DNA from 2 places in the Neobacillus sedimentimangrovi genome. Region 1 is predicted to be linked to the other one. Evidence: a T-box and tRNA genes for the amino acid it is inferred to sense, from the RefSeq annotation. Region 1 holds a T-box; the other holds one or more tRNA genes.
What was found. A T-box is a leader RNA that pairs with one kind of tRNA and senses whether it is charged. The one in region 1 lies ahead of GZA11_RS11490 (glycine--tRNA ligase), so its partner is inferred to be a tRNA-Gly.
Positions count from the first base shown of each region.

Region 2: it encodes a tRNA-Gly, which carries the amino acid that the T-box ahead of GZA11_RS11490 (glycine--tRNA ligase) is inferred to sense. The anticodon was not compared.

Region 1 covers NZ_JAAFZF010000034.1:830-16,250, reverse strand. Annotated here, with positions in the region: gene prmA (50S ribosomal protein L11 methyltransferase) at 1-772, shown strand, start outside; gene GZA11_RS11565 (16S rRNA (uracil(1498)-N(3))-methyltransferase) at 878-1,627, shown strand; gene mtaB (tRNA (N(6)-L-threonylcarbamoyladenosine(37)-C(2))-methylthiotransferase MtaB) at 1,633-3,006, shown strand; gene GZA11_RS11555 (Na/Pi symporter) at 3,028-3,972, opposite strand; gene rpsU (30S ribosomal protein S21) at 4,184-4,357, shown strand; gene GZA11_RS11545 (GatB/YqeY domain-containing protein) at 4,371-4,817, shown strand; gene yqfC (sporulation protein YqfC) at 5,170-5,472, shown strand; gene yqfD (sporulation protein YqfD) at 5,469-6,665, shown strand; gene GZA11_RS11530 (PhoH family protein) at 6,662-7,624, shown strand; gene GZA11_RS11525 (HD family phosphohydrolase) at 7,968-10,148, shown strand; gene ybeY (rRNA maturation RNase YbeY) at 10,145-10,621, shown strand; gene GZA11_RS11515 (diacylglycerol kinase family protein) at 10,599-10,997, shown strand; gene GZA11_RS11510 (cytidine deaminase) at 11,164-11,565, shown strand; gene era (GTPase Era) at 11,555-12,478, shown strand; gene GZA11_RS11500 (YqzL family protein) at 12,635-12,784, shown strand; gene recO (DNA repair protein RecO) at 12,814-13,566, shown strand; T-box leader at 13,616-13,799, shown strand; gene GZA11_RS11490 (glycine--tRNA ligase) at 13,860-15,242, shown strand; gene GZA11_RS11485 (IS3 family transposase) at 15,292-15,421, opposite strand, start outside.
Region 2 covers NZ_JAAFZF010000079.1:173-5,971, reverse strand. Annotated here, with positions in the region: partial or broken gene GZA11_RS15900 (IS21 family transposase) at 1-315, opposite strand, end outside; gene GZA11_RS15895 (hypothetical protein) at 480-1,211, shown strand; gene GZA11_RS15890 (Hsp20/alpha crystallin family protein) at 1,364-1,801, shown strand; gene GZA11_RS15885 (hypothetical protein) at 2,024-2,272, opposite strand; gene GZA11_RS15880 (PepSY domain-containing protein) at 2,521-2,769, shown strand; gene GZA11_RS15875 (DUF4190 domain-containing protein) at 3,090-3,362, shown strand; tRNA gene GZA11_RS15870 (tRNA-Gly) at 3,557-3,630, shown strand; gene GZA11_RS15865 (B3/B4 domain-containing protein) at 3,878-4,549, opposite strand; gene queG (tRNA epoxyqueuosine(34) reductase QueG) at 4,656-5,799, shown strand, end outside.

The sequences.
Region 1 (15,421 bases):
CCCTGAGGAAGGGGTCATTGTTAAAGCGTATTTGCCAGTAAATAGTTTTCTCGGAGAAACTGTAGAGGCTATTAAAGAGTCGATCAATAATCTGATTATTTATGATATAGATGTTGGAAAAAATAAAATTACGATTAGTGAAGTAAATGAAGAGGAATGGGCAACAGCCTGGAAGAAATATTATAATCCAGTGAAGATTTCTGAAAAGTTCACAATTGTTCCTACATGGGAGATTTATCACCCGGTTAGCAGTGATGAATTAATTATTGAATTAGATCCCGGGATGGCTTTTGGCACTGGTACCCATCCTACAACGGTAATGTGCATTCAAGCAATTGAAAGAACGGTCCGTCCTGGAGATAGAGTTATTGATGTTGGAACCGGGTCTGGTGTATTAAGTATTGCCGCTGCCATGTTGGGGGCAGAAGATGTGAGAGCATACGACCTTGATGATGTGGCTGTAACTCAAGCTAAATTAAATATTAAGCTCAATAAAGTAAACAATATTGTGACAGTTTCTCAAAACAACCTTCTAGATGGGGTAGAAGAGAACTCGGCAGATGTTATTGTGGCAAATATATTAGCGGAAGTAATTCTAAGATTTACTGATGATGCTGCACGTGTAGTGAAGCCTGGTGGATATTTTATTACTTCCGGTATTATTCAACAGAAAAAAGATTCAGTAAAAGAAGCTTTAATTAATTCTGGATTCGAAATTGTAGAAACCATTTTAATGGAAGATTGGGTTGCAATCATTTCAAAAAGACTATAATGATGATGGTGGGGGGATGCTTTGTCCCCTTTTATTTTTTTCTTTATATTTTCGATAAATTTTAGTAAAATAAATCGTATTATGTGTTAGAGAGGGTGCTTCGGATTGCAACGCTACTTTGTTAAACATCGAGCAAATGAAGATCGCTTTTTCATAGACGAAAATGACCGTCATCATATCGTTAAAGTGATGCGGATGGAAATAGGCGATCAAATTATTTGTGTTGATCCAGATGGACGACAAGCTTTATGCAAGCTTGCAGAAATTACCGATGAAAGAGTCGTTGCAGACGTTGTACAATGGAAAGAAGAGGATTCAGAACTTCCTATCTCAGTTGCCATCGCAAGCGGCCTTCCAAAAGGAGACAAGCTCGAATGGATCATTCAAAAAGGTACTGAGTTAGGGGCTCATCAATTTATCCCATATACTGCAGCGAGATCTGTTGTTAAATGGGATGATAAAAAGGCAGCCAAAAAAGTAGAGAGATGGCAAAAAATTGCTAAAGAAGCTGCAGAACAATCTCACCGTGTGATGGTGCCTGAGATATCAACGCCTGTGAGATTGAAAGGATTGCTGGAAAAAAGCAAGGAATTTGACTATAAATTGGTTGCATTTGAAGAAGAAAGTCGGAGCGGGGAAACCTCCGTTTTTTCTGCTGTTTTAAAAAAAATGCAGCCTGGAGAATCACTTCTTATTGTGTTTGGACCCGAAGGTGGTCTGGCAGCAGAAGAAGTTGAGCAATTAAAAAATAATGGTTTTGGACTTTGTGGACTTGGTCCACGAATTTTACGTGCGGAAACGGCCCCATTGTATTCACTAGCGGCTATTTCCTATCATTTTGAATTATTGAGGTGAGAATTATGCCAACAGTTGCATTTCATACACTAGGTTGCAAGGTTAACCACTATGAAACAGAAGCCATTTGGCAGCTTTTTAAACAAGAAGGCTATGAGAGAGTTGAATTTGAATCCATAGCAGATGTTTATGTAATTAATACATGTACGGTAACAAATACAGGTGATAAAAAAAGCCGTCAGGTGATTCGGAGAGCAGTTAGGAAAAATCCAGATGCAGTTATTTGTGTAACAGGATGTTATGCTCAAACTTCTCCAGCAGAAATTATGGCTATTCCTGGCGTAGATATTGTTATTGGTACACAGGACCGTGTGAAAATGCTTGATTATATTGAACAGTATAAGAAGGAACGCCAGCCGATTAACGGTGTCAGCAATATCATGAAGAATCGTGTGTATGAAGAACTTGACGTTCCATCCTTTACTGATCGGACACGCGCTTCTTTAAAAATTCAGGAAGGTTGTAACAATTTCTGTACATTCTGCATTATTCCATGGGCTCGCGGCCTTATGAGATCTCGCGATCCGAAAGAAGTTATTCGCCAAGCTCAACAGTTAGTCGATGCAGGTTACAAAGAAATTGTTTTAACAGGAATCCATACTGGCGGTTATGGAGAAGACATGAAGGATTACAACCTCGCTATGCTACTCCGTGATCTAGAAGAAGAAGTTAAAGGATTAGAGCGTTTGCGTATTTCTTCAATTGAAGCTAGCCAAATTACGGATGAAGTGATAGAGGTAATAAAGCATTCAAAAATTGTGGTTCGTCATTTGCATATCCCATTACAATCAGGTTCTAATTCAGTATTAAAAAGAATGCGTCGTAAATATACAATGGAATTCTTTGCTGAACGATTAAATCGGTTGAAAGAGGTTCTTCCGGGACTTGCCGTTACTTCTGACGTTATTGTTGGATTTCCAGGTGAAACGGAAGAAGAATTTATGGAAACTTATAATTTTATTAAAGAACATAAATTCTCTGAGCTTCATGTTTTTCCTTATTCCAAACGTACTGGAACACCTGCGGCTAGAATGGAAGATCAAATCGATGAAGAAATTAAAAACGAACGTGTTCATCGCTTGATAACTTTATCTGATCAACTTGCAAAAGAATATGCATCCCAATTTGAAGGTGAAGTTCTTGAAGTGATCCCAGAAGAGGAGTATAAAGAGCAAGCGAATTCCGGTCTTTATGTTGGTTACACTGATAACTACTTAAAGGTTGTATTCCCTGCTACAGAAGATATGATCGGCAAAATCGTCAAGGTAAAAATTACAAAAGCCGGTTATCCATACAACGAAGGTCAATTTGTCCGTGTTGTCGAAGATCGGGCTGAGGTAAAGGAAGAAATATTTACAAGAAAAGAAGCAGCTATTTAAAAAGGACCGTGTTCGGTCCTTTTACTTTATAACTGGAGAATTCGGCTTTCTATCATGTAAAAACAGTATCATTTCTCCGAATTTAGTAGCAAATGGCAATACGAGCAAAGATGAGATAACATTAAATAAAACGCTAATATGAGCCAATTGTACCATCTTATTACTTGCTAAATAAGGTGCATATTCGGTAAGCAATGGGATAAAAGGTGTAAACAATAAGACACCAAAAACATTGAGCCATATATGAGCATACGCAGCTAATTTTGATTCTTTCCCTCCGCCAATGGAGGCGATTAAGGCGGTAATACATGTCCCGATGTTGGCTCCGAAAACAATGGCGATTCCTGCATCAAGCTGCAGAAGCCCAGCTGTTAAAAATCCCATTGTAATTCCGGTCATAGCAGTACTGGATTGGATGATGGCAGTTATCACGGCTCCTGTTAAGAGGCTAAGTATAATATTATCATTAATCGAAATAATAAATTGTTTGATCATTGAAAGCTCTGTTAACGGATGGGCTAATAATTCGAAGCCTTTCATAGCAGTGAAAACAGAGGCAATACCAAAGAAGAGCATACCGATACTCCTTATTTTAATATGATTAAATATGATAAGTATTGCCCCTATAATCGCTAAAGGAACAAGTATACGGTCTAGATTAAAGGTTATCAGTTCCGTTTTAAAAGTAGTTCCGATATTCGTTCCTAAAATAATTCCAATTGATTGTGGGAATGTCATAATTCTAGCGGAAATGAGCCCGATGGTAATAACCATAACTGCCGAACTGCTTTGTAGTAGAGCGGTGATAAAAGTTCCGGTGATCAAACCTTTTAATGGGGTCCCAGTTAATTTTATCAACCAACCCTTTAATTTATTTGCTGATAAATTAAACAATCCAAACCTAATAATGGTCATCCCGAAAATAAATAATAAAATAAATATGATAAATAATACAATATATAGCATGTCTTCACCTCTCCTTTCATTGTATGGCCACTCAGAAGGGGACATGCCACTTTTATAGGAAAATAAAAACTAAGTGAAAAAATAAGTATAAAAATTGTGCATACCTGTTTTAAACTGCGAATTTCAGTTGACCTTGTTTAAAGGTTATATTATAATTGCAAAGTAAATGGATTGATGTAAGTGTGTTGTGTTTCGGAGGGAGGGAAAGAGAATGTCTAAAACTGTCGTTCGTAAAAACGAATCGCTTGAAGATGCTCTTCGTCGCTTCAAACGTTCTGTATCAAAAACTGGTACTTTGCAAGAGGCAAGAAAGCGCGAATTCTACGAAAAACCTAGTGTAAGACGTAAGAAAAAGTCTGAAGCAGCAAGAAAACGTAAGTATTAAGAGGGTGTAATACATGAGTCTTCTCGAGCGTTTAAATAATGACATGAAACAAGCGATGAAAAACAAAGAAAAAGACAAACTCTCTGTGATTCGGATGATAAAAGCTTCCTTGCAAAATGAGGCAATTAAGCTTGGTGTGAAAGAACTTTCCGAAGAGCAAGAGTTAACAGTCCTTTCTCGCGAATTAAAACAACGCAAAGACTCCCTCCATGAGTTTGATAAAGCCGGACGTCAAGATCTGGTTGAAAAACTTCGTACAGAAATCGCAATTGTCGAGCTGTATTTGCCAAAACAGCTTTCTGAAGAAGAGCTGACCGAGATCGTCAAACAAACGATCCTTGAAGTTGGCGCAACATCAAAAGCTGATATGGGAAAAGTGATGTCAGCGATTATGCCTAAAGTAAAAGGTAAAGCCGATGGAGCGCTTGTAAATAAATTTGTACAACAACACCTTTCATAGTATTCTGACTCAAAAAGACCACAGGGGAATCTGTGGTCTTTTTACTTAAATAAGCAAGTAAATCTTTGACTTCGAAAAGCCTTAGCGAATAGTCTTTCGCTCTTCCCGAATCTGCTTTATAGTTTAACGTAATTCCTGGATCTCAGTTAGAATCTCTACAGGGGGTTACGACAGCATTGTAAAACAGAAAGTGATTGCATTTGAGATGTCTACATCGCTCTTGTTTACTAAAGCTCAGGTATCTTAGGACACCCCTGTGTGTCAGGATCATTCCATTATGCTCAATTGGAAAAAGGTGTGCTAGAACCTCCTTTCATTTCATAAACATGAGATGAAAGGGGGTTCTTTTTTTATGGCAAAAAAATGGGGCCAGCGGGTTCGAAATTGGATGGCTAAAAAAATGGATCTTCCTCAAGATGTCATGATGGATTTACCACGAATCACCATGATCGGACAAATTCATATTTACATTGAAAATCATCGAGGGCTTCTAGCGTTTACAGATAAAGAACTCCGATTGTTATTAAAACAAGGACAGTTATTAGTGAAGGGGAAATCTTTTGTCATTAAGACGATTCTACCCGAAGAAATTCTACTTGAAGGAAAAATTGATCAAGTCTTATATATAAATGAAAATTCGGGAGGAACAAAATGAAGAACCAGTGGATTGATTTTTTATTTGGAATGGTTACGGTTAAAATTACCGGGAAAGGAATCGAGCGATTTATTAATGTCCTCACAAGGAATGAAATAATTATTTGGAATGTAAAACGACATGGAACAGAAACGATTACTTTTCAAATGAAGCTCGAGGATGCCAAAAACATCAGATATTTTGCTAGACATACAGATTGCCAAATCACATTTTTAAAAAGAAATGGAGTCCCGTTTTTATTTAGGAGGCTCTTAAAGAACAGCGGTTTTCTTGCTGGTGCGGTAATATTTCTCTTAATCATATTTCTTCTTTCGAACGTCATTTGGGGCATAGAAATCAAAGGTGCAAAACCGGATACTGAGTATCAAATCCGCAAAGAACTGGATAGGATGGGCGTTAAAATTGGAAAACTACAATTTTTTGTAAAAAATGTAGAGGGAATACAAAGAGAGTTAACTAATAATGTCGGAAATCTAACATGGGTTGGTGTGGAATTAAAGGGGACAACCTATCATTTACAAGTAGTCGAAAAAAACGAACCAGAAAAACAAAAGGAACTATCCCCACAAAACCTTGTGGCGAAAAAGAAGGCAATCATTGTAAAAACATTTGTGGAAGAAGGCAAAAAGGTCGTTGATATTCATGACTATGTGCAAAAAGGGCAATTACTCGTATCCGGTGAAATCGGACAAGATGGGGAAAACGTTAAACTCGTCCCTGCCAAGGGAAAAGTGTGGGGGGAAACTTGGTATAAAAGTCATGTGGAGCAGCCACTTGATACGAAGTTTATAGTATTAAACGGAAATGAAAAACGAAAACATTCACTTGCGTTTGGAAAGTTTGAGTTACCTATTTGGGGATTCAAAGCCCCAGAATACAAGCAATTTGAAACGGAAAAGACCATTTATAAACTTCATTTTTTAAAATGGGTGCTTCCAGTTTCCTATATTCAAACCACTATTCGTGAAAGTGAAGATATTATCCGATCTTATACGAAAGAGCAGGCGGAACAAATTGCTTTAGAAAGGGCTAAAAAAGAAATAAAAAGTCAATTGGATGAAGATGCTATGTTTAAAGATGAAAAGATTTTACACAAGGAAGTAAAAAATGGTAAAGTTATACTGGATATACATTTTAAAATGATTGAAAACATCGCAGTAGAACAACCGATTTCCAAGGAGACTCGTGAATGACAGAGAAGTTAACAGTTATTGATGTACAGCTTGAAAATCCGGCAGAGGCCATTGCTTTACTTGGTAACTCAGATCAAAATTTAAAAATCATTGAAGAAGAGCTTGGCGTCAAAATGATTACAAGAGGCGAATCGGTCAGCCTGTCAGGTGATGAAACTCAAGTTGCTGTCGCTAGACAGATTTTGGACAAATTAATGCTAGTGATTCGTAAAGGTATTCATATAGGCCCAAGAGATGTGCTTTATGCCATTCAAATGGCAGAAAAAGGAACATTAGATTATTATGTGAATTTATACGATGAAGTTATTGGAAAAAATATTAAAGGAAAAACGATCCGGGTTAAAACACTTGGTCAAAGGCAATATATTATGGCCATTAACAAAAGTGACTTAGTATTTGGCATAGGTCCAGCCGGTACTGGTAAAACCTACTTGGCTGTTGTGATGGCAGTAAATGCTTTGAAAAACGGCCAAGTAAATCGTATCATTCTGACTAGACCTGCTGTGGAAGCAGGGGAGAGTCTTGGTTTCCTTCCTGGAGATTTAAAGGAGAAGGTTGACCCATATTTAAGGCCATTGTATGATGCCTTGCACGATATTTTGGGGGTAGAGCATACTGGCCGCTTAATTGAACGCGGAACGATTGAAATTGCTCCGCTTGCCTATATGAGAGGGCGAACGCTTGACGATGCCTTTGTTATATTAGATGAAGCACAAAATACGACCCATGCTCAAATGAAGATGTTTCTGACAAGACTCGGATTTGGATCGAAAATGGTGATTACCGGTGATCACACCCAAATTGATTTGCCTAAAGGGGTAAAGTCAGGATTAGTCGAGGCTGAAGAAATATTGAAAAATGTGAATGGCATTTCATTTGTCTATTTGGAGCAAAGTGATGTAGTACGTCATCCTCTAGTAGGTAGAATTATTGAAGCCTATGATAAAAAAGGAAAATAAAAAAGAAACTGAGAAGCTGACCCAAACGTCCTTTTAAACGACTTTTTTGGGCTCAGCTTTTTTATTTAAACTTTTGAATAATTATATTTCTAAATCTCGCAAATTGTGTGTAAAACAAATAAGATCCCCTTTTACGGTTTAAATTACAAAAAGAAGGGTAAAAAGACATTTGGGACACCTACATATTTGTTTTAATAATATAACTTTTCTGTGAGTCAATATGGAAAATAGTGAAATATATCCAAAAAACTGTTATCATTTTACATAAAGTTCGTTTTTATCTAAAATACTTTTGACAAAACATGTTAATTTCATTTTGCAAGCCGTAGTTGGAGGGATATTGTTGGAAAAACTGCAGCAGCATTTCATTCGAATTAGAAAACTTTTGGATATTTCTTTTTTCCGAATTCTCTTTTTCATTGTGTTAGGCCTTGTTTTGTATACAGCAATGTATACAAATGTAAAACCTGAAAAGTTGGATGTTGATCTTTTTTCTGTGGCAGAAAAGACGATACGCTCTCCCGGGACTGTTGAGGATAAAAAAAGTACAGAAAGAAAACGGGCCGAGGCTCGCAATCAAGTTCAACCTGTATATACATTAAAAAATGAATATGCTCAAAATCGAGTAGACCTAATTTCCTCGATATTCAATGCAGCCTCTGAAGTTAATGATGAGATAAGTGAAAACTTGAAGGAATCGGAGGAGGAAACTGCTGAAGATCAATTACCAACCTCTGAACCAAGTACGGAAGAAAAAATTACCATGTTAACTGGAAAGTTGACACCTACAGTGACTAAGGATTTATCGAACCAAGTATTTACGGCATTAGTACAAGCAAGTAATGATGAGTTATCGATTGCTAAAGATTTAACGGTGACCGCTATCAATAATGTAATGACGAAAAGAATTCCTGCTGATGAAGTAGAGAATGCCAAAAAAAGTCTGGAAGAAGAATTAAAGTATACAGCCTTGAATGATAATTTAAGAATGGCGGCTATTGAGCTGGGAAGATATGCGGTCATACAAAATGAATTTTATGACCCTACCGCTACAGAAGAACTGCGTCAAAAGGCTGCCGAAAGCGTAGAGCCGGTTAAAATTCTTCAAGGACAAGTCATCGTAGAAGAAGGGGAACTAATTGACCAAGAAATATATCGCCAATTAAAGCTTGTTGGTCTTCTTCAGAATGAAAAAACTTATAAACCGTTTATTGGCTTAATCATGCTTATTGTAATTATGCTTTCAGCCATATATTATAATTTTTATCTAATGAAATCTTCATTACCAGAAAAGAGACAAACTTATCTTTTGTTGTTTGGATTAATTTTTGTTTTGTCGATTTTTCTCATGAAGATTATTAGTCTGCTGCAATTTTATAATTATCCTTGGGTAGGATATTTGTTTCCTGCTGCATTAGCTGGTATGCTGTTAAAAATTTTAATTGATGAGAAACTGGCTATTTTAACATCCGTAATCCTATCACTATGCGGTAGCATTTTATTTAATGAAGGAGTGTCTGGAACACTAAATTTCTCTGTAGGATTTTATATTTTATTTAGTTCCTTGGCAGGTATCCTTTATTTAAGTAATCAAAATCAAAGATCAAGAATCCTACAGGCAGGATTATTTGCTGCAATTGTAAATCTTATGACCTTATTGGCAGTGATGTTTTTACCAAATGGACACTTTTCCGGGATCGAATATGGATATTACTTTATTGCCGCTCTTGTTTCCGGGCTCATATCTGCCGTATTAACGATAGGATTATTACCATTTTTTGAAGCGAGCTTTGGTATTCTGTCTACCATGAGGCTGATCGAATTGTCCAATCCAAATCATCCTTTATTGAGGAAGATTTTAATGGAAGCTCCGGGAACCTATCATCACAGTGTCATGGTGGCAAATTTAGCAGAATCGGCCTGTGAGGCAATAGGGGCAAATGGTCTTCTTGCTAGAGTAGGTAGCTATTACCACGATATTGGAAAAACAAAGCGGCCACACTTTTTTATAGAAAATCAAATGAATCAGGATAATCCTCATGATCGATTGACACCGGATAAAAGTGCGAGTATTATAATTGCTCATGCTGTCGATGGGGCCAATATTTTACGCAAATACCAAATGCCTAAAGAAATCGTTGATATTGCCGAGCAGCATCATGGAACAAGCTTATTGCAATTTTTTTACCATAAAGAGCTTCAAATGAATCCTCATTCTAAAATTAAAGAAGAAGATTTTCGTTACCCAGGTCCTAAGGCTCAGTCTAAGGAGTGTGCCGTGATAGGAATTGCGGACAGTGTTGAGGCAGCAGTGCGATCCATTCCTAATCCAACACCTGAGTTGATTGAGTCGCTTGTAAAGAAAATAATTGCTGACCGAATACAGGATGGCCAATTGAATGAATGCGACCTCACAATGAAGGAAATTGAAACGGTGTCGTATACTTTATGTGAAACATTAAAGGGAATCTTCCATTCTAGGATTGAATACCCTGAACTAACAAAGAAGGTGAAGCAAGCATGACATTACTGATTGATAGCACAGATGAAACAAAGGAATTAACAGAACAGCAAATACTTGAAATAGAAAGATTGTTAAATTTTGCTGCAAATAAACTAAAGGTTGAGAAACATAGTGAAGTTTCCGTTACTTATGTAACCAATGAAAAAATTCAAGAAATAAACCGCGATTATCGGGGAAAGGATGCACCAACTGACGTAATTTCTTTTGCAATGGAAGAGCTTGGGGAAGGCGAAATGGAATTAGTTGGTGTAGATATGCCTCGTATTTTGGGAGACATCATAATTTCTGTACCGAAAGCAAGGGAGCAGGCAGAAGAATATGGCCACTCTTATTTACGCGAGCTGGGATTTTTAGCAATTCACGGTTTTTTGCATCTTTTAGGTTATGATCATATGACAGAGGAAGATGAAAAGGAAATGTTCACTCTACAAAAGGAAATCTTAGAGGCGTATGGACTTACAAGAGAAGCATAGGGATAAACCATTCTGGTATTCCTTCATTTATGCGATTGAAGGAATTGTAACCGTCGTTAAGCATGAAAGAAATATGAGATTTCATTTGCTCAGTTCATGTATTGTATTATTGATGTCATTTTATTTTTCTATTGATAAAATGGAATGGCTGATAGTTCTGATACTTATTAGTGGGATGTTTTGTCTTGAAATGGTAAACACCGCGATCGAGAGGGTGGTTGATCTCGTTACATTGGAGTATAAACCTTTAGCAAAGCAGGCGAAAGATGTGGCTGCAGGTGCGGTATTGGTTTATGCGTTTGTTTCGATCATAATTGGTGCATTAATTTTTATACCTTATGTGTTTAAGCTGTTAAGAACAATTGAAATTAGTTGAGAAATTCGATAAAATGACTAAACCAAATTAATAATTAGGTTTATTTTAGAGAATATTTCAACAATTTAAAATTTTTGATATTTTTTCTTTACAATTAATGATTTTGGTTTCAAATTGAGGTAAAATAAAGAAACAGCAGTAAATTGCTGGAAAGGAAGAATGACTAGTGAACATAAATCAACTAATTGAAGAAGCAAAAGCAGCAAGAGAAAATGCCTATGTTCCTTACTCAAAATTTGCCGTGGGAGCAGCTCTCTTAACCAAAGATGGAAACATATATGGTGGCTGTAATATTGAAAATGCAGCTTATAGTATGTGTAATTGTGCAGAACGGACTGCGCTTTTTAAAGCGTTTTCAGAAGGAGATCGAGAGTTCAAAGCAATGGCCGTTGTAGCTGATACCGAACGCCCTTGCCCTCCATGCGGTGCTTGCCGGCAAGTAATTTCAGAGTTATGTCCACGTGACATGAAGGTTGTATTAACGAATCTAAAAGGGGATATTCAAGAACTTACTGTTGAAGAATTATTACCAGGAGCTTTTTCACCGGAGGATTTACATGCTAAGTAATATACATGAAAAAAACAGCTTTAAGTCAGGATTTATATCTATAATTGGTAGGCCAAACGTCGGTAAATCAACATTTTTAAATCGGGTCATTGGGCAAAAAATCGCTATAATGAGTGACAAGCCGCAAACAACACGAAACAAAATTCAAGGAGTATTAACCCTTCCTGATGTACAAATGGTATTTATCGATACGCCAGGCATTCACAAACCAAAACATAAATTAGGCGACTTTATGATGAAGGTAGCTCAAAATACTCTAAAAGAAGTAGACTTAATTTTATTTATGGTCAATGCGGAAGAAGGGTTTGGCCGTGGAGAAGAATATATTCTTGAAAAATTCCAATCCATTAACACACCGGTATTCCTCGTTATTAATAAAATTGACCAAATTCACCCTGATGAATTGCTGCCGATTATTGAAACGTATAAAGAAAAGTATCCTTTTAAGGAAATCGTTCCTATATCTGCTCTAGAGGGGAATAATGTAGAGCGATTACTTTCTCAAATTAAAGATATATTACCTGAGGGACCGCAATATTATCCTGCAGATCAAGTAACTGACCATCCTGAAAGGTTTATTATTACGGAATTGATAAGAGAAAAGGCTCTGCATTTAACAAGGGAAGAAGTTCCTCACTCACTGGCTGTTGTTATGGATAAAATGGAGCGCAAAGAGGGTAAGAACATTATTCATGTTATGGCCACTATCATTGTTGAGCGTGATTCCCAAAAAGGGATTATTATTGGCAAACAAGGGAGCATGCTTAAAGAAATCGGAAAACGCGCAAGAGTAGATATCGAAAATCTCCTAGGTTCAAAAGTGTTCCTGGAGCTTTGGGTAAAAGTCCAAAAGGATTGGCGAAATAAAATGTCGCAGCTCAGGGAATATGGTTTTAATGAAGACGAATATTAAGGGATTCGCTTTAACTAAGTTATTATAACCATCTGAAATATATGCCTAAAAAGAATTTACAATATTTACGTATTATGATTAGTGCGTAGGCTGGCTAAGATAAATGTAAGGTTTGGTTGTATTATTGCTAGTCAAATATTGAAAGGTGGGGTTTTCGTGTTGGATTTTACGTGGAAAATATTTAGCCAAACAGGTAATATTGACACATATCTCCTTTTTAAAGAATTGGAGAAAGAAAAACAAGAAATCGAAATACCCAGTAAACTAGATGAAGAGCTAGCACAAATTGATTATCCAATTCTCTAGCAGTCGTACGCCCTTGGATGGTGAAAGTCTTGTTTCAAAGATGTGAAGGCATCATAATTAGAACTACAGATTATGGAGAAACGAATAAAATTATAACAATATATACTAGGGAATGGGGGAAGATTGGCGTAATGGCGAAAGGGGCTAAAAAGCCCAATAGCCGCCTTTCTTCCATTACCCAGCTATTTACTTATGGTTATTTCTTAATTCAAAAAGGGAAGGGATTAGGAAATTTGCAGCAGGGAGAAATTATAAACTCCATGCGATCAATCGGAGAAGATATTTTTTTAACTGCATATGCTAGTTATATTGTTGAATTAACTGATAAATGTACCGAGGAAAAAAAGCCAAATCCTTTTCATTTTGAGTTATTATTTCAAACGCTTCACTATTTGAATGAAGGCAATGACCCAGATATTTTAATGAACATTTATGAGATGAAAATGCTAAATGTTTTAGGATTATACCCAATTTTAAATCAATGTTCCGTTTGTGCGAGTACTGACGGACATTTTTCTTTTTCGATCCGTGAAGGTGGTTTTTTATGTCATCGCTGTTTAGACAAAGACCCCTATCATCTCAAAATTTCACCAGCTACCGTTAAATTATTAAGGTTGTTTTACTATTTTGATTTATCAAGATTAGGTACTATATCTGTTAGGAATGAAACAAAAGAGGAACTAAAAAAAGTGATTTCAGCTTACTATGAAGAATACTCAGGCCTACATCTTAAAACGAAAAAATTTCTAAATGCAATGGAAGAATTTCGGAATCTTTTATAGCACTTATTGACATTCCATATTATTTTGGTTATTATTAGCATTAAAATTAATAATTGCGTTGACGGAAAGGAGTACTTAACATCCTCTATAAAAGCGAACCTAGGACGGTGGAAGCTAGGGTATAGAGTGTTAAGGAAGGGCGTTCCTGAGCAATGATGTATACATTTTTTAAAGTGGCTGCTTTTTATAAGCGGCAAATAGGGTGGAACCGCGGGTATACTCTCGTCCCTATGCTTCATTTAGCATAGGGTCGGGAGTTTTTTATTTAATATTTGGAAAAAGGAGTTAAAGCAATGAGTGTATCAATGGAACAAATTGTTTCACATGCTAAACACAGAGGTTTTATCTTTCCTGGTTCAGAAATTTATGGGGGTCTAGCTAATACATGGGATTACGGCCCATTAGGAGTTGAACTTAAAAATAATATTAAAGCCGCTTGGTGGAAAAAATTTGTTCAAGAATCTCCATATAATGTAGGCTTAGATGCAAGTATTTTGATGAATCCACGGACTTGGGAAGCATCTGGACATATTGGTAACTTTAATGATCCTATGATTGATTGTAAAAATTGTAAGGCACGCCACCGTGCAGATAAATTAATCGAAAATGCGCTTGAAGAAAAAGGAATTGAAATGGTTGTAGATGGCCTCCCTTTTGATAAAATGGAGAAGTTAATAAACGAACATCATATAGCTTGTCCAGATTGCGGCAGTCATGATTTTACAGGAATTCGTCAATTTAATTTAATGTTTAAAACGTTCCAAGGTGTTACAGAGTCAAGTGCGAATGAAATTTTTCTTCGCCCGGAAACAGCTCAAGGTATTTTTGTAAACTTTAAAAATGTTCAGCGTACTATGCGTAAAAAACTTCCTTTTGGAATTGCGCAAATAGGAAAAAGCTTCCGTAATGAAATTACACCAGGTAACTTTACCTTCCGCACAAGAGAGTTTGAGCAAATGGAGCTTGAGTTTTTCTGTCGACCGGGAGAGGAGTTGAAATGGTTTGATTATTGGAAGCGGTTTGCAGAAGAATGGCTGTTGTCATTAGGTCTGAATAAAGAAAATTTAAGACTTCGCGATCATTCTGAGGATGAATTGTCTCATTACAGTAATGCCACTACTGACTTTGAATACAAGTTTCCGTTCGGATGGGGAGAACTTTGGGGTATTGCTTCAAGAACAGACTATGATTTAAAACAACATATGCAATTCTCAGGTGAAGATTTTAATTACATTGATCCAGAAACGAATGAACGATACATTCCTTATTGTATCGAGCCATCTCTTGGAGCAGACCGGGTAGCCCTTGCGTTTTTAATTGATGCGTATGATGAGGAACAGCTAGAGGACGGAACATCTCGTACTGTCATGCATTTTCACCCTGCCCTTGCACCATTTAAGGCAGCTGTATTGCCATTGTCCAAAAAATTATCAGATGGGGCAAGAGAGGTATTTTCAACATTATCTAAGCATTTCAATGTGGATTATGATGAGGCTGGCTCAATCGGTAAGAGATATCGTCGTCATGATGAAATTGGTACACCTTTCTGTATCACCTATGATTTTGATTCACAAGAAGACCATATGGTGACAGTAAGGGACAGGGATACGATGGAACAAACAAGAATACCAATTGACCAACTTGTAAGCTTTTTACAAGAAAAAATTTTATTCTGATAAAAGGTGCGGCTTAAAGGTAGTGACCCCTTAAAGTTAGAGTTTTTCATTATGCAATTAATTGGCTGGTATGAATTCGATATTCAACTGGACTCATACCAGCCAGTTTTTGTTTTATTCGCACATTGTTATAATAATCGATATATTTTTCGATTTTCTTTTTCAATTCTTCATAGGAA
Region 2 (5,799 bases), on a different contig from region 1:
CCGAACGGATCGTGCGGAACCTTCAAACCCATATTCTTCGACAAGTTGCGTATACATCCGTTGAGCAGTTCGTTGAAACTTCTTTTTCTTCTTCAAGTCTTCTTGAAGCCATTGATCTAGAATCGGTTTCACAGGATCCATGACTTTTGCTTTTCGTTTTTGCTTTGGTACTTCTGAAGGACTAAAATCCTCCATCTCTGCACATTTCCGAACCGTTCTACGGTCTCGACTCATTTGTTTGGCAATAGAGCTATACGAACGCCCTTTTTTATTTGCTTCATGTCTGATATAATTAATTTCTGCCACTGCTAACATCTCCTTCATCGCCTCCTGTCATTTTTGCCCAATAACAGGAAGTGTATTTGAATGTAGGGATGTTGGCAAGTGGTTTTTTTTATGCCCGAAAAGGGCTACATAAATTAATTGCCAAACTGTACATTTTTAGTTTGCCATAAACATTAAATCACGTCGCAAAGCAAATGGATGTCGATAAGATTTTTGGATTGGAGTTAAAAGCAAATAAAATCCCAAAATCTTCATCCTCGAAGCTTGCAATTCGCACACAATCTGCTCGTTTAGCTGTCGCCCGTGATGCTGCGTTTTGTTTTTATTATGAGGAAAATTTATTAGCTCTGAAAGAGGCGGGATTTGAAATCGTGGAGTTTTCCCCAATCAAGGGAGACACGTTGCCTCCTGTTACGGATGCTGTGTATTTTGGCGGTGGATATCCAGAGAGTTTCGCTCGTGAACTCGAGGATAACGTCAATCTGGCTGCGCAACTGCGTCATGCTGCTAAACTAGGAATGCCGATTTTCGGCGAATGTGGAGGACTGATTTATCTCGGGCGTTCGCTGACTGGATTTGTCGGAAAAACCTACTCAATGAGTGGTGTTTTACCCGTTGATTTTGTGATGGACTCGTCCTATTTGCAAATTCGATACATCGAGCTGACAACACGTCACGATTCGTTACTCGGTTGTGCCGGAACGGTCATTCGCGGTCAGGAGTTTCACCAGTCTCGGGTCGCAAGCTCTGAGATTTCATCGGATTTCTATACTGCAAAAACCAGTGACGGGCGTGAGTATATTGACGGTTTTCATCAACAAAATGTCGTGGCAAGCTATGCACATATATATTTGAATTCTTGTGAGGGGGCAGCTAAAAATTTTGTAAATGCCGCATTAAGATTCCAAATGAATCGAAATGGGTAAACCTATTCTTTTGCAAAGCATTTTTTAAAGTGGAGTTCCTTATGTTGTTTTTCGAATGGTAATTCAATAAGAATTAACTTGTTAATGCGAATAACTTACAGCTAAGAGTAAATAATACAAAAGTAAAAAAAATCACATAGGAGGCTGTACTTATGGCATTAACACCTTATGATCCATTTAGACAATTAGCCAATGTAAGGAGAGACTTTGACCGTTTTTTTTCTAACTTCCCTTTTGATTTTGCTCATGAAAACCATCTTGGAAACATTAGGGTAGATGTTCACCAAACTGACCATGAAGTGATAGCCACTTGTGATATTCCTGGCATTGAAAAGAAAGAGGACATCAACATTGATATTGAAAACAATATGTTAACCATTAGTGGCACGATGAATAAAACGAACGAAGTTAAAGAAGAGAATATGTATAGAAAAGAACGCTATACTGGTAGTTTTCATAGAACTGTTTCACTACCTAGTCCTGTTTCTAGTGAAGGAGTTAAGGCCACTTATAAAAATGGCGTACTCGAAGTAAGAATGCCAAAACTAACCCAAAACACCAAAAATAAAATTGACGTACAATTCCATTAAGAAAATGAGTGGATCAATACCAGTTAAGAAAGAGTTCTATAAAGGATTATCTAAGAAACACTTCTTCTCAAAAAAGTAATATGAATGATTTTACAGTGTGATTAATAAGTGTAATAAGCATTACTTCTTAATGAAGTAATGTTTTTTTTGCTTTGAAAACGATATTGTATATTTTGGAAATAGAACTTTCACAACTTAAATGTTTGTGAAAGTTCTATGGTTTTATTCCATCAAATAATCAATTAAAACACCTATGAAAATTAAAACAATACCGACCGTAAAATGAACTTTTTTTTCGTTCATTTTTGTCATTTCTAAAATGGAAAAGATAATGCCAATGAGACCAATAAAAACAGCACTTCTTATAAAATAATTGGTATATACAAGAAAGACTTTTGGATATTGTTGAACTAGACCAGAAATGGTTCCTAACACTAATAAAAATAAAGGTATTCTTAGTTTCCAATACATTTAATCACCCAAACATTATTTCCAATTGTATACTTTTACGTTCTAATTGAATCATAAGTTTTTTTAATTGGAAAGAGACAACATTCAACAATCATTTATTCAACAAGTTTGAATTAAATCACTGTGTGAATAATCATTCTATTATTTAAGAAGTATCACTAAAGAAATTGGGTAGGGATTTACACAAAAAATTTGTCTACTACATATGGATAAATGAGTTGAACTTTTGTTGGGGAGGAAATTTACAAATGAACGGAAATTATTATTATCACACTCCTTCATCCATGTATAGACAAAGAATTACAAAGGAGCAAGCTCAAGAAATTGCCCTTAATCGTGTGCCTGGGACCATTCAACACGTAGATATGGATTTAGAAAATGGTGTTTTAGTTTATGAAGTGTTCATATTAACAGAAGATAACAGGTTATTTGAAGTAGAAATTCTGGCGAGATCAGGAAGGATACTAAAAGTAGAAGAAGAAATTGATTTTGATTAATAAATACTTATTATCTAGGGAAGCTTCAGTCAATTTCGATCTTTAACATGTTCCTATTATTTTTAATCTTGGTCATCAGTTTGTAAAGAGATTATTTTGATGACACATTGCTTCACGATATAGGTAATATTTCTATGATTCATCCTTTTGCGTTTACAAAAGTGGATTGTAAAATCGATCAAACTTCGTTGGTACTCGAAGAAGTAGCATGTAAATTTTTAATGTAAATGATCAATCCCCTAAGAGTTCACCAATAAAAGGTTTAAGATATATCCAAGTTTGATAAAAAATGGTAAAGTTATCTAAAAGGGGGAAAAGAAATGTCAGAACAAAATCAAATAAATAATAGTTCAGTAGTTTCTATAACAGTTGGTATTTTATCATTATTTATTCCTTTTATTGGTTTGATCTTAGGGATTATTGGAATCGTTTTTTCAAGGAAAGCTGTAAAACAGATTAATAATACAAATGAAAGTGGCAAAGCGTTAGCAACTGTAGGGTTTATTTGTAGTATTGTTGGAATTGTTCTTCATCTTTTATTGATACTAGGGTATGTTGCCTTTATTTCAGTATTCAGTTATATAACCAATTAAAAAAGACTAAAATAGCTAACAAAAATAGAGCACATTTAGTGCTCATTTTATTTCCCATTTAACAGCAAAAATGTACTTTAATATTTTCTAAAAAAATTCGACAAAAACCTGCAATTTGCTCTTGACGACCACGGCATTTCTATGTATTATAATAAACGTCGATGGTTCATTAATTCGACAAATTTATATAAAGTGCGGGTGTAGTTTAGTGGTAAAACCACAGCCTTCCAAGCTGTTGTTGTGGGTTCGATTCCCATCACCCGCTCCATACATAATCAACGCAGTGTATTGTTTCGCAAAAGAACGATATGTTGCGTTTTTTTATTTATTTATTTAAAAGTATATTTGATTTCGAGAACTGTCTTTCGTAAACCCCTTAGTTGGCGAGAAGCCAACACTCCCCGCCCTACGATGAGTCAATATCGAATCACCTTTCGTTTCATCATACTTCCTTTATCTCAATTGGAGAGCTCTAGGCCGTACGCCGCTAAGTAGGGGGACTTGCACTTTTCTGGTTATAGACACCCAATTATTTGATACGAAGCTTCTCCTCCATGTATTTGAACAAACATGTTCATGAGTGATTCTGTCATTTTATGGGCATTTGTACAATCTGTAGATGGTCTTATATAAACGATTTGTAAGGCGTTTTTTGTTGCATTTGTTACAGCTGTTCTTTCCGAATCAACGAAGGGTGTTCCAAATGGTCCTTTTTGGTCGAATGTCAATAAAAGATGTTCCGCTGAATTTTTCCTCCCATTTAAACCTATGTATTCTTCGCCTTCCATGCCAATGCGCACTTTGACTGGTCCTTGGAGCAAATCCAAATCATAAATACCCACTGGTACCTGGTATTTTAGTGAGAAGAAATTATTTAAATCAATTGCACTTTGAACAGAAGAAAGATAATTTTGTTTTTGAACTCTTCGATACAAAGCTTCGGCTGAGTGGCGATAACGGTTTGGATCTTTCCCTATTAATTTAAAGATTTTTCTCCATTCTTGAATGCCGGGAAGATCGGTTACACTTTTTCCTTCTAAATCAAAATAAATAGATTCTTGGAAAAGCTGGAGTCTCCCTCGAAGCATTTGCGGTGAATCTCCAATAGTAATATTCTTATATTCAATTACACCTAATTTAAAATTGGGAATTAGTTCAGTAATTTCCGATGAAAGCTCAATTTCCAACGATTCCACCTCCAAATTTATCTAAAAATAGTTTATCATAGATAGATGTGCAACCTAAAAAATAACCCATTTGATATAGATAAACGTAAGTGAAGGGAGGTAAATGATGGACGCTCAACAATTAAAACAAGAAATCATTGCCTATAGTAAAGAAATAGGAATTGATAAGATAGGATTTACTTCTGCAGAACCTTTTAAAGAATTAAAAAACCGCTTGATTCGACAACAGGAACTAGGTTATCAATCTGGGTTTGAAGAGCCGGATATCGAAAAGCGAGTCACTCCGGGACTATTGTTAGATGGGGCTCAATCTATTATTTCCATTGCCCTTGCTTATCCTTCAAAAATGACAGATCGGGTAGAAGGAAAAAAAGGAATGCGACGGGGGATGTTTGCACGCGCATCTTGGGGACAGGATTATCATCATATCCTAAGGGAAAGACTTCAAAAACTTGAGGCATTTATTTTATCGAAACTACCAGAAGCTCGATTAAAATCGATGGTTGATACTGGCGAGCTTTCTGATCGGGCAGTGGCCGAACGGGCTGGCATTGGATGGAGTGGAAAAAACTGTGCGATTATTACTCCCGAGTTTGGTTCCTATGTTTACTTAGGTGAGATGATTACAAATATTCCTTTTCCTCCTGATACGCCAGTGGAAGACCAATGTGGCTCCTGTACGAAATGTTTAGAAGCTTGTCCAACCGGTGCACTAGTTCAAGGAGGACAAATTAATGCACAACGCTGTATTTCCTATTTAACACAGACAAAAGAACTTATTCCGGATGAGTTTAGGGAAAAAATTGGCAACCGTCTATATGGATGTGACTCTTGTCAAACCGCTTGCCCGCATAATAAGGGTAAAAACTTTCATTTTCATGAGGAGATGGAGCCCGACCCAGAGATTGTGAAGCCATTGCTGAAGCCAATCCTGAAATTAAGCAACCGAGAATTTAAATCAAAGTTCGGATATTTGGCTGGAGCTTGGAGAGGGAAGAAACCGATTCAAAGGAACGCAATGTTAGCATTGGCCCATTTTAAGGACAAATCGGCTATACCAGATCTAGTGGATGTATTAGAGAAAGAAGCTAGTGTGGTGTCTAGAGGAACGGCAGCCTGGGCACTAGGAAAAATTGGTGGAGAAGAGGCGCTTACTGCCTTAAAGGAAGCAAAAGAACGGGAAATGGATCCGGCTGTTCTAAAAGAAATTGAAAAGGGATTAAGTCTTTGCAAGGATGAAAAGAGCGAAT